DNA from 4 places in the Paenibacillus terreus genome. Region 1 is predicted to be linked to each of the others. Evidence: a T-box and tRNA genes for the amino acid it is inferred to sense, from the RefSeq annotation. Region 1 holds a T-box; the other regions hold tRNA genes.
What was found. A T-box is a leader RNA that pairs with one kind of tRNA and senses whether it is charged. The one in region 1 lies ahead of leuS (leucine--tRNA ligase), so its partner is inferred to be a tRNA-Leu.
Positions count from the first base shown of each region.

Region 2: it encodes a tRNA-Leu, which carries the amino acid that the T-box ahead of leuS (leucine--tRNA ligase) is inferred to sense. The anticodon was not compared.
Region 3: it encodes a tRNA-Leu, which carries the amino acid that the T-box ahead of leuS (leucine--tRNA ligase) is inferred to sense. The anticodon was not compared.
Region 4: it encodes a tRNA-Leu, which carries the amino acid that the T-box ahead of leuS (leucine--tRNA ligase) is inferred to sense. The anticodon was not compared.

Region 1 is NZ_JBHIRX010000012.1:66,285-69,412, reverse strand. Features, by position in the region: gene leuS (leucine--tRNA ligase) at 1-1,512, opposite strand, end outside; T-box leader at 1,574-1,833, opposite strand; gene ACE5KN_RS20260 (glycoside hydrolase family 64 protein) at 2,123-3,128, shown strand, end outside.
Region 2 is NZ_JBHIRX010000002.1:340,253-343,380, reverse strand. Features, by position in the region: gene ACE5KN_RS05815 (thiol-disulfide oxidoreductase DCC family protein) at 1-46, opposite strand, end outside; gene ACE5KN_RS05810 (hypothetical protein) at 199-510, opposite strand; gene ACE5KN_RS05805 (organic hydroperoxide resistance protein) at 727-1,149, opposite strand; tRNA gene ACE5KN_RS05800 (tRNA-Leu) at 1,295-1,377, opposite strand; gene ACE5KN_RS05795 (urease accessory protein UreF) at 1,642-2,232, shown strand; gene ACE5KN_RS05790 (helix-turn-helix domain-containing protein) at 2,541-2,882, opposite strand; gene ACE5KN_RS05785 (XRE family transcriptional regulator) at 3,057-3,128, shown strand, end outside.
Region 3 is NZ_JBHIRX010000001.1:144,055-147,182, reverse strand. Features, by position in the region: gene ACE5KN_RS00700 (glycoside hydrolase family 6 protein) at 1-1,473, opposite strand, end outside; tRNA gene ACE5KN_RS00695 (tRNA-Leu) at 1,946-2,033, opposite strand; gene ACE5KN_RS00690 (GerAB/ArcD/ProY family transporter) at 2,192-3,128, opposite strand, start outside.
Region 4 is NZ_JBHIRX010000014.1:42,666-45,793, forward strand. Features, by position in the region: gene ACE5KN_RS21770 (hypothetical protein) at 103-255, shown strand; gene ACE5KN_RS21775 (hypothetical protein) at 472-681, opposite strand; gene ACE5KN_RS21780 (asparagine synthase) at 811-969, opposite strand; tRNA gene ACE5KN_RS21785 (tRNA-Leu) at 1,328-1,413, shown strand; gene ACE5KN_RS21790 (uracil-DNA glycosylase) at 1,518-2,186, shown strand; gene ACE5KN_RS21795 (hypothetical protein) at 2,204-2,614, shown strand; gene ACE5KN_RS21800 (Ig-like domain-containing protein) at 2,754-3,128, shown strand, end outside.

The sequences.
Region 1 (3,128 bases):
GCTTCCGGCCCACTGCGGCATGGTATTCGTTTCACGGCGCGCTTTCATGCCGGTCTCCGGATCAATCGTTTCCACCCATTCCTTCACATTGGCCAGCGGGGATTCTCCCGTACCCGACGGCTTGATATGATCGACATCCGGCAGGACAAGCGGAAGCTGATCCTCTGGAACAGTCTTCATCGTACCGTCCTCCAGATGCAGAATCGGAATCGGCTCACCCCAGTAACGCTGGCGGCTGAACAACCAATCCCGCAGGCGGTAGGTCACCTTTCCTTGACCTTTTCCCTGCTCCTCCAACCAGGCGATCATTTTGGCGATCGCTTCATCGTTGTGAAGTCCGTCGAGGAAGCCGGAGTTCACGTGCGCACCGTCTTCAGTATAAGCTTCCTTCGTTACATCCCCGCCTGCTACCACTTCAATAATGTTCAGGCCGAATTGCTTCGCGAACTCCCAGTCACGGGTATCATGTCCAGGCACAGCCATGATAGCCCCTGTACCATACCCTGCCAGCACATAATCGGCAATCCAGATCGGCAGCTTGGCTCCGTTAACCGGATTAATGGCGTAAGCCCCCGTAAATACCCCTGTTTTGTCCTTGGCCAGGTCCGTACGCTCAAGATCGCTCTTGCGTGCCGCCTGCTCCTGATACTGCTTCACAGCTTCCTTCTGCTCGGCCGTCGTGATGACATCCACCAGCTCCTGTTCCGGAGCCAGGACACAGTAACTAGCGCCAAAAAGCGTATCGGGACGGGTCGTAAACACCGTCAGGCTCTGATTATGGCCTTCAATTTGAAAATGCACTTCAGCGCCGGTGGATTTTCCGATCCAGTTGCGCTGCATATCCTTGATGCTTTCCGACCAGTCCAGCTCCTCCAGGTCCTCCAGCAGACGCTCGGCATACTCGGTAATTTTCAGCATCCATTGACGCATCGGCTTGCGGATGACCGGATGACCGCCCCGCTCGCTCTTGCCATCGATAACCTCTTCATTCGCCAGCACCGTGCCCAGCGCCGGACACCAGTTCACAGGCACCTCAGCCACGTAAGCAAGGCCGCGCTTGTAAAGCTGAATGAAAATCCACTGCGTCCATTTGTAATAATCAGGATCTGTGGTGCTGAATTCGCGGTCCCAGTCATACGAGAAGCCAAGCGATTTGATCTGGCGGCGGAAATTGTCGATATTCTTGAACGTAATATCGCGCGGATGCTCGCCTGTATCAAGCGCATGCTGCTCGGCCGGCAGGCCGAAGGCATCCCAGCCCATCGGATGCAGGACATTGTAACCTCTCATTCTTTTAAAACGGGAGACGATGTCCGTAGCCGTGTAACCCTCCGGATGACCGACATGCAGTCCTGCTCCGGACGGATAAGGGAACATATCCATGGCGAAAAATTTCGGTTTGTCCGGATCTTCTCCGGTGCGGAACGTTTTATTCTCTTCCCAATGCTTCTGCCATTTCGGTTCAATGCTTTGCGGCTGATAGCCATGCTTCGGCTGTGTTGTTTCACTCATATTGATTTCCTCCTCATACGGTCTGCAACAAAAAAACCTCAGCATCCCGTAGCGTGTCTGCGCTAGGGACGAGAGGTTGTTTCCCGTGGTACCACCCTAGTTAGTAGCTGGTGTTCTTCACCGCTACTCCCTTAAGCACCCTGTAACGGGGGTGATCCGATGCGGCTTACTTGCTTATGTACGGAGAGGCTGCAGCCTCCTGTCCCGCGTTGACCGCATATCTCCGAGGCGAGTTCATTCCGCTCGTCAACCGGCTTGCACCAACCGCCGGCTCTCTAAAATGACCAAGACAAAATTACTGTTCCTCATCAGTGATTTTTTTAACGCAAATATTGCCACTATTATATGAAAAACAGCTCAATATGTCAATGTCGGCTCTCCCTGGCCATTATATCCCGGTTAATCAGGCAATATTCTACGGACAGAGACTAATGGCATAGGCTTAGAGGTTTATTTTTGAAGAACGGTGCATTTTTATGTTGAAAACGTTTCCATTTTTTGAAATAATCATGCTACAGCAGCGGATTGACAAACAGGAATGTCGGCAATAGGATGTTGCAACCAGTGCAGACTCAAGCTTTGAAAATCAGAGTATGAGGAGGATTGGCCAATGCGTAAATTTTGGAGCTGCATCGCTTTCACTGCTGCCGTGCTGTTGCTTAGCTTTATTTCTTATTCACCAGGCGATCGCGCCTATGCTGCCGATTACACCCAGGGAGTGTCAGTTTCGGGTACGACGGCAACCATCTGGTTCGATTCCAACGTAAACACAACATGGGTGGATGTTCATTACAAGGTCAATTCAGGCGTGCAGCAAAATTTAAGAATGAGCTATGACAGCAGCACCACCAGGTATGTCCAGTCAATTAACAATGTAGCCGCAGGCAGTGTAATTACTTATTTTTTCACCTATAACAACGGAACTCCGGCATACGATACCCCATCCTTCACCTATACGGTCCCCTCGGGCGGAACCACGGAACCGGGCAATCCCTCCGGCGGCACATCCATTTATGACATTGCAGCATCATCCATCCCCGGCCCGACCGGCAATGGGGAGTTAACCTTCCGTTTGCTGAACGGAACCAATGGCACATACAGTGATCAGCAGATCTATTGGGGCGTGCTTGGCATCAACCCGGAAAACGGGCGCTGGAGCTATCTGGATGCCTCAGGCCAGCTGCAGCCGATTTCCACAGCATTAAATGACGCCCCGGGCCATCTGAGCAAAAACGGAAATAATTATGCGAATATTTATCATCCCCTCTCCAGCTCTTATGTAAATTTGCCGAAAATTACGTCAGGCCGCATGTTCATCTGTGCCGGCTCTCCGTGCTACATTAAAACCTATGACGACGGGTTTGCGGGCCCGGATATTAATAATCCGACCGATCCAAATCGGGACATTTACTTCGATTTCATTGAGTTCACGGTAGATGATGCGGGTTATCATGGCAACACGACACGTGTGGACGGCTTCGGCTTTCCGATCCAGCACAGGCTGGTCAACCGCTCCGGCACCTACGACCGGACTGTGGGCGAGCTGGAATCCGAAACGCGGGCGGGGTTGTTCCAGAAATACCGGAATGAGGTGCCGCAGCCTTTTAAAGCGTTGG
Region 2 (3,128 bases), on a different contig from region 1:
CATCCACCAGGACAATGGGATGTCCCTTGTGCTTTTCATTCAGCATAGCGACAACTGCTTCTTTTTCCGTCAACAGAAACACCTCCTCCAACATAGATACCCTCATTCAGGCCTCTTTGTTCCGTTATGCACACAAAAAAGCGCCGGAATATTACGAATCCGCCGCTTATCTATGTCGCTCCGAGTGCAGGCCCCCGCTTACTCGGCCGCTGCCTTCTCCAGCCAATTATTTCCCTGCAGCTGCTGCTCCAGGTCACTAGTATACTGTTCAATACACTTGCAAATATAATCCTTACGGCACACAGGGCAAGGAGTTTTTTGCAGGCGGCTGATGCTCGTCATTGTCCATTCCGGATACCGTTGATAGAATACACGGCACTCCGTGCCGTCAGCCAAATACATCGTAAATTCGTATAATCCATCTTTTTCATTGCTGCTGGCTTTTTTAAAGTTCACAATATTCGGTCTGTAAGAAGACATAACATCACCTGTATTTTCAAATTTGTTCATACCTTGTCGAATCCAGCCGAATTTCGGTTCTGAATCACCTAAGTATATTAAAGAATTTTCAGTTTCATGTCAAATGGACTACATTGGTACACACCGATCAGCCACTACTTGTTAAATTATGTATATTAAATGAAAAGCCGCCGGAGAGACCGGCAGCCAGTATGGGAACGATGCCATTCCCAGTACATACTTGTTGCTTCCAGACGATTATATTCATCAAGAAATTACATTTAACTGCACATCGATATTGCCGCGTGTAGCTTTGGAATAAGGGCAAAATTCATGTGCCTGCTTGGCCAGATCCTCGGCCTGCGAACGGTCGATTCCCGGCATGTTCACATCCAGCCGCACCGCAAGCTTAAAGCCGTCGTCCTGCACATCCTTCCCGATGGAGACATGGCTTGTCACTTCAACATCCTGCAGCTTGACTCCCGCTTTACGGGCAACATTGGCGAGCGCACTTTCGTAGCAAGCGCCGTAGCCTGCCGCAAATAACTGTTCAGGATTGGTGCCGCTACCTCCTGAGCCGCCGAGCTCTTTGGGCATACTCAAATTATGCTTCAGCACTCCGTCGGAAGAAGCGACCGATCCGGTTCTGCCCCCATGTACAGTAGCCGTGGCCGTGTATAAAGCTTCCATTCATCATCTCTCCTTTTCCACTATTATTTTTAACCTCTCCTTCTATCCTTAAACCTTGTATGGAAATTGAAACTCGAAAACAAGTACCATAATGCCCGACAAAACCAAAAAAGCCCTGTAATTATACAGGACTTTTCTTCATAAATGCGGTAGAGAGGACTCGAACCTCCACGGGCATACGCCCACTACCCCCTCAAGATAGCGTGTCTGCCATTCCACCACTACCGCTCATTTAAGGCAACAGATATATTATACTCCCTATACCTTCAATTGTAAAGGGAAAATCAACAAAAAACAAAATTATTATTTTCGTGTTATTTTATATTACATAAATAATTTTAATTAGATGAAATTCCCACAAATCAATTGACATTACACTGCAACAAATGTAAAAATGTATTACATAAATAACATTAAGAATCCCGAAAAATCATTAAATGTTAATTAACATAACATATTTGTAATGAGTTATGTTTAAGGAGGCGGACCATAATGAGCAAGAGCAGTCGATTGCTCCATTATGCGTATATACTGGATCCAAGTTTACCCGTCGGCAGCTTCCCTTTTGTTTCCGAATTAAAACAGCATATCGCCGAAGGAAGCATAGCAGCACTGGAAGATGTCGAAGCATATATGAAGTGTTACATGCACAGCCAACTGGTCAGCACGGACGGAATGGCTATAAAGGGCATTTATGCAGCCTCCAGACAATATGACGGTTGGCGGATTGCGCTGATCGATAAAATGCTGCATGCTCAGCGCACATGCCCCGACCAGTTGAGCAGTGCCCGCATATCAGGCCAGCGCCTGCTCAAGCTTGGCAAAGCGCTGTATCCATGGATCGACTTCAAGTATCTGGAGAAAATACTGCAGCGGTACAATGCTGTAGGCACACTGCCTACCATGCATGCCTGGATCAATTTCCAATTAGGCGTGGAAATGGAGCAGGCGGTCAGCGGTTACTTAAACGCAGCCGTTAACGCCTGTGTTGAAGAAGCCGCCAAACAGCTGAACGAAACGGATACCTCCAAAAACCAGGTACTCCAAAGAATCATGAAGGATATGCTGCTCACACATCCGTGATCCCCAAATTTATATATACCCCTCATGCAAAAAACACTCCTCTCGCTGTTTTCCCCTGCGATGGAGTGTTTTTTCGCGCCTTGTAGAGGTAGTTCAAAAAGTCATCTTTTGATCACGAAGTAAATCAGGAAGCGGACTCGACATCGAATCTTGAATTCAGCCGGGACTTCCGGGGCTCACGTACCCCAAGTACGCTCCGCTCCTCAGTCCCTAGCTTCATCCAACTCAAGCGTTTTGAAAAAACGCACTCCGGAAGCATAAGCTTCGGTGCTGAAAACCTGACTTTTTGAACACGCACTTGAACAAATTCAGGATTCAGGATCGTCCTTATGATGCCGGTATGATACAAACTCAATGTATTCCTTAATAAACCACTGCTCGTCCTTTGACAGTTCCTTGCTTTTGCTGTAGATATATGCCGGGAAGGATTCCGAAGCCTCTCCCGGAGTGCCTTTCCCCAAGATGAGCCAATCAAGACTGACATCAAAAAAAGCGGCAATTTCAATCAATTTGCTGGTTCCTGGTTTGGACTTCCCCCTTTTCCAGTCTCCCAGATTCCCCGTGCTGATAGCTAGCTGCTTGCAAAAAGCCTTTTTCGTCATTCCCTTCCGCTGGATCAGCATCTCAATGCGCTCATAAATGGACTGCATATGCACCCGCCTTCCTAAAAAACTTCAAAAAAAGACGACGTACGTAAGTGTTTATAGATTGTAAAATGACGTAAATAAGTATATAATGAATTCAGATGATTTATTATAGCATGTTTCACCATGATTTACACCATAGGTAGCTAGAATTGGAAAATCGGTTAGGGGTGAAACTTCTTGAACAAAAAAAAGCCGATCACTCCATTCGGGTGGGCAATTAAACAGAGACTTACCGAGCTGCAAATGGAT
Region 3 (3,128 bases), on a different contig from region 1:
CAGCTTTATTTGCTGGTCGCCCGCCGTTGCGGTCACCCGCGCCGGAGCGGCCGGAGGCGTGTTCCCGCCGCCGTTATCGGTTAGCGGAATGGCCGGATAGGCGTTCTTCACGAGCTCGACAAACTGGTCGTGGAACCAGTGACCTGAAATTGGGGCGTTCGGTAAAGCCCCGGTCAACGTGCCATTGGACGTTGTGTAGGTCGGATCGCACATCCGGTCGAAGCCTTTGCCTTCGTTATTCGGAATTTGCGTGCTTGAGCCGTCCGATTCTCCGGGCGGCTTCACCCAGACGAACGCATCGATATGCGGATAACCCTGCGGATCCGCCTCAGGCCGCACCCCCATCCCCGCGCCCGCAGCGTTGCACCAGTTGCCGCGATGCAGGCGCTTATCGATACGGCCGGAGTTCACATAGGTATTGATATCCGAGCCGGATGCGCCGGTCGGCCGGTCGGGCCCGCCCCATCCGTTGCGCGAAGTGTCGATCAGGAAGCCGATGTCGGACGGCCAGCCTTTGGCCACAAACCCGGAGTAGAGCGCCGCCGTAAAGTCGGCCTCATCGAAATACGGGTTCCATTCATAGAACTTCGCCGAACGGATCGGCTGGCCGTTGATCGTCAGATTCGAATCCGGCAAATTCGGTTCAACGAGCGGCGTCGTATTGGCCGTATTGGTAATGAAGCCGTCAACGCTGTCCAACCCCGCCTCCGTTCCTTGAACTACAGAAGTATACAGATCGACCGCCGGCTGGAGGTTGGAATCCCATCCTAGCCAACCGGAGTGGCCAATGTCCAAATATTTGTAGACGTTCGGGATATCAGCCAGTTGATCCAGCGTATAGCGGACCGCATCCCGGTAGATATTAGTTGAGTTCGCTGCCGCACAGGCCGGGGTGTTCAGGTTCGTCACCAGGTTCGGCAGCGAGTCCGGTTCGATCACCGCAATAATGCGGATATCTTCGTATTTCGGGTTGGCGAAAAGATTTGCGATCACATCGATATATTCCGTTTTGTATCTTTGCAGCGCTGCCTGCGTGAGTGGCAGTTCGCCGTTCGAAGCCAAGGCATGACAGTCGCGACCAGGCAAATTGTAGATAACGAAGCTGGCCGTGATCGGCGTGTTGCCCTGCTGTTGCGCCAGCGCATTGTCCAAATGCTCTTCCAGACTGAGGCGCCCGCCGGCGGCTTCGCCGCCATGAATCGCCGCAATCCGGTCCAGCCAAACCGCTGTCGGATACGACTTGACGGTCTCCATCTTGGCCGCCAGCTCATCGTCTCCTGCGCTAGCAATCGACATATCGACGGATTTTGCGTAATCCGGATTCAGATACGCCGTAGCGCCGATAAACGGATTGTCCACATGAGCGGGGGCCGCCTCCCCTGTCCCGGCCGGCGAAGACAACGGAACGGCTAATGCCGCAATCAGACAGGCCGCGAGGAAGGTCCTCATTTTAGGAAAAAACTTCCTTTTCATCTCATTTCACTGCTCCCTTCTTTTTTCATATTCCATCATGACTCCAAGCATCTCTGACGGGTGAATGCGCCCGATCTCCGGAGATATCTACCGATAGCATCACTCTCCTTAGCGGTTGATAGAGCTGCGAGGGAAAAAATAAGTACAGCTAATGTAAAATATACTAAGTATGCGCTTTCATTTCCAATATCATCATAAGACAACAGGGATATTTTGTCAATCGAATTGAGCCTTTTATCCCGATGTAATCCATATAGTTCCAGAAACAGCACATGACAGAAGTCACATACCCCACCGTTCTACGTTATGCCCCACTTTAGATTGAGAGAAAAGCAAATCTATGTTCATCTGGAATACAGCTCAAAGCTTTCTTCAGCTCATGTGATGAGCCATACCTTGCAAATTTTCCGAGTATGCAAAAAGCTCCTGAATCTCCACAAGAGGAAACTCAAGAGCTCGTTAATTGTTAAGTTGGTGCGGTCGAGAGGACTCGAACCTCCACGGGGGGTTAGCCCACACGGACCTGAACCGTGCGCGTCTGCCAATTCCGCCACGACCGCAAATGAACTTGTCAGCTTTGAAATATTTTTCGCAGCGACAAGATAGATTGTATCATATACTCCAATATGCAGTCAACAAAAATAGAAATTATCTTAGATATAGCCATCGAATTTCTCAATTTGACTCGTTTACTTAAAATAAGCACTCAGCGTTTTGATCAGCCTCCTTTCCCGCTTATACCTTGCTTTCGCAAGACAGCAACTGCCAGCAATAGCAATGGTATGAACAGATTCGTAGATAAAATATGAAACGGGACGGCCATTCTTACCATAAACGCGAAGACCGGAAAATTGGGGATATCCCAAATGCTTATGAGCAGACTGAACAGGCCAAGCGGGAATACAATCGAACGGTAGTCCGCAAGCCGAAAACATTGTGCCACTGAGATCGTGGCAGCGTAAAGAAATATGCTGACTTGCAGAAAAGCTCCGACGACCCACATCGCCAGCAGCAATGCTTCCAAGTTTTCAAGGAAAGTGCCAACGTTCACATACCGAAATGCGATCAGAAGAGGGTACACTTTATCCCTTAGGGCCGGCCCTAGTAACAATAATGCCATTATGTTGGAATACGTCAGAAACAACACGATACTGATCAGAGAAATATAACCCCATTTTCTCCCCTTCTCCGGGTCTGTCAGAGTGGGCAGGAAAAAAGTCATCAGGAACAATTCGCTGCACCAGCCCATCATCGCGAAAGATCCTTTGATGACCGGAGTTACCCCGTGACTCAGGACCGGCAGTATGGCTTTGAAATCCAGATCGGGAATCAGAAGCACCAGAAACAAGACAGGGGAAAGAAAAATCGGCAAAAAAATGACAGTGCTCCTGGTCATCGTCTCGACCCCGCCGCGTACGGCGAAAGCGCACAGCAAAATCATGGATGCCATAATGATAAACATAGGTGTTTTATATAAATAATTTCCCGTGACAAATTCTGCATATTGCCGGGTAATCCCACCTGTAGCATGCAGATTGGTGGTAATAAAGACGAGACCGATCATTTTTGCGGGGATTTTGCCAACGATCTGTTCGCTATACTGGACGACAGTCTGCCCCGGAAAAAGCTCATGCAGGCGGGTCACAGTAAATACC
Region 4 (3,128 bases), on a different contig from region 1:
TGCGGAGGTATCTGATTTGGCAATATAATTTTTAAAAATGTGACTTAAGCTCTACATAATTACCCCTTAAATGTCGACATAGATCATAAGGAGGGGGTTCTGATGAACTGGAATGAACTGAAGCTGTTGGCAAGGCTGAAGGAGGCACGCCCTCAAGGAGAGGGCAGATTTGCGACCGGCATTCTTTGGGGAACACTCATTAGCATTATACTCTGGATTTCGATTATCGGCTGGATTATGGTGATATTCAAATAGTCTGTCAGGCTGTTTTATACATAATACGGAGTATCCATCAGGGTGAAAGCCGCTAAGCTGTAATGCTGAGCGGCTTTTTTGGAGTATAAGTTTCTTCGTTAAGTGAAGAAAAAAATTCTCAATCACAAGAAAAATCTCATCGAAAGAAAAACTACCTCCACACGCGTTAACGAGCACTGTTTTCTCTGAAGGTACGTCTGTAACATAACTTACGAATCAGCGCTGCTGAGCCTCAACATCTTTGGTGTTGTTTTTGCCGGTAAAATCGTCTCTGAGCTTGTCCATTCCTTTGCCTACCGCTTCATCAATCATATCGGTGGCCGCGGGCCTGTGCGGATCCATGTCCGGCAGACGATCAAAGCCAGGCTCTGTCTTCTCCAGATCATATTTGGATTGGGATGCTCCTTTTGGTTCGTTTGCAGTCATTTTAAATTCACCTCATCTTAAAAAAGTTTTATTATGTAAGAGTAAACCTGCCTCTTCTTCTTGAACCAACAGTTGAAAAAATGAAATAATACCGGAGGATGGGTTCATCCTCCGGGTGTTTTCAAACGATTACCGATGTTCGAACAAATCGATGGTGCCAAGCACCAGATGAGCGAGTCCGAATCCCAGGATGCCGCTGGCGGCCAGTTTGTATCTGCTTCCCAGCAAAGCTGCTCCTGAAGCTGTAACGACAGTTCCAAGCACGGCAGGTACCAACCCTTCACGCATTCGTAACACCCCTTGCGGTATAGTTTGAAAGACGTTTTTAGTGTACGCATACTTTAAGGGCTCCATCCAGATAAACAGATAAATTTTGAAAAAAACAGGACAGCTCATAAGCTGCCCAGGTTGACGTATGCGAAACGAAATTGCTTCTTTCCCCATTCTCTAGGGTTATTTGTCGCACCATATTACTCTTGATTAAAATTTTTCAAAATAACTCTTTACAAATCACTAAAAAAAGCGTAATATATCCTAGTGACCCTCACGAACAGGTCTATGATCACACGAGGTAAATATCCATCTAACGAATGCATTGTTCCTCGGATGTTGCTGATCGTGAAACGCTGAAAAAAGCGGTTGATAAGCCGGGGTGGCGGAATTGGCAGACGCACAGGACTTAAAATCCTGCGGTAGGTGACTACCGTACCGGTTCGAGCCCGGTCCTCGGCATTAACACAGTAATTAACAGAAATAGGCTGGCTCCGGATTAAGGAGTCGGCCTATTTTCATCTTTGGAGAAATTGGGAATTTTTTTCAACAGGGAGGGGAAACGGGTGTTTGGAAACGACTGGGATGAAACGCTCAAAGAGGAAGTGGAGAAGCCTTATTTTAATGATTTAAGATACAAGCTCGCGAGGGAATATAAACAGTACGAGGTCTATCCGCCCAAGGAGGATCTGTTCTCGGCGCTCAAGCTGACATCGTACAGCGGAACGAAAGCCGTCATTCTCGGGCAGGACCCGTATCACGGGCCCGGACAAGCCCACGGATTAAGTTTTTCCGTCAGACCGGGGGTAAGAGTGCCTCCGTCTTTGCAAAATATTTATAAAGAGCTGCACAGTGATCTCGGAGTGTCGGTTCCCAATCATGGTTATTTGGTGCATTGGGCGGAAGAAGGGGTGCTGATGCTGAACAACGTGCTGACAGTACGGCGCGGCCAGCCGCAATCCCATCAGGGGATCGGGTGGGAGCGGTTTACGGATGCGGTCATCGAGGCGCTTAACCAACGGTCTCAGCCTGCTGTTTTTATCCTGTGGGGAAGCCATGCGCAGAAGAAAGGCGCATTTATTGACAAGAGTAAGCATCTGGTGATCGAATCGAGCCATCCCAGCCCTTTTGCCGCACACAGAGGCTTTTTTGGAAGCAGACCTTTTTCACGCACGAATGCGTTTTTGACAGAACACGGTATGCAGCCGATTGATTGGGCCATACCGAATCGCTGACATCCGGAGGTGACGGCATGCGACAATGGATTGGACGTCAGGTCATTGTGCATTATGAGAATGATGGAATGATGCAGGTGCGGGGAACCGTGGAACGAATGAATTATACGGACAAAAGTCTGATCCTTGGCCCCGGAATGCAGTCGATTCCTTTCGAGAGGATCAGCATCATACAGCCCTTACATACAGACAGCAGGAACCGTTCCCGTGCGAAGCTGCATTCCGTAGGCTACATCATGACAGACATGCTGCAGTTTGACAATGCCGTATATTTTCAATCCGCCGTCACTGTCTGGCAGGGAGAACGGCTCATTGCTTATAATTCGAGCGTCCGGAGCCATGACCGGGATTTTGTCATAATGACTGACGGACGAAAATTAAGCAAGAAAGACTATACATTCGTAGTCCGCTCTTTACGCGGTTGTTGAAAATATGCTCAATTATGAAATTTTAATGGTAATTTAACCCTAATTTTAATAAAAGTCTTCAAAAAAGCATGCTTCCTTCCGATAATAAGTATTGGGATTTTTATCCTAAATCAGTGAAAGATGAAAAGGAGAGAAGTGCATGGAAGCTGCAGGCAGGCGATGTGCCTATTTACTCGCTGCACTGCTGCTGTTTCTGACCGTCTATCCGGCGGGGGTTGTCCGCGCGGCGGGAACGGATACGGCGGCATTGGAGTGGAGCAGTCAGGTGCCGGATGAATGGATTGCAGGGGGAGAGGCGGTTCAGCTGAAAATAGCGGCCGTCGACAATTCGGCTAACAAGACGGATGTTACCGCAGAGGCTGAATGGACGTCCAGCAACAGCGGGGTTGCCAAGGTGGTGAATGGACTGGTTACACCGCTTTCCGAAGGAACGGCCAGAATCACCGTGTATTGGAACAGTGAAACCCTGGCGCTCAACATTAAGGTCAAAGCCCGCTATACAAAGCTGACATTG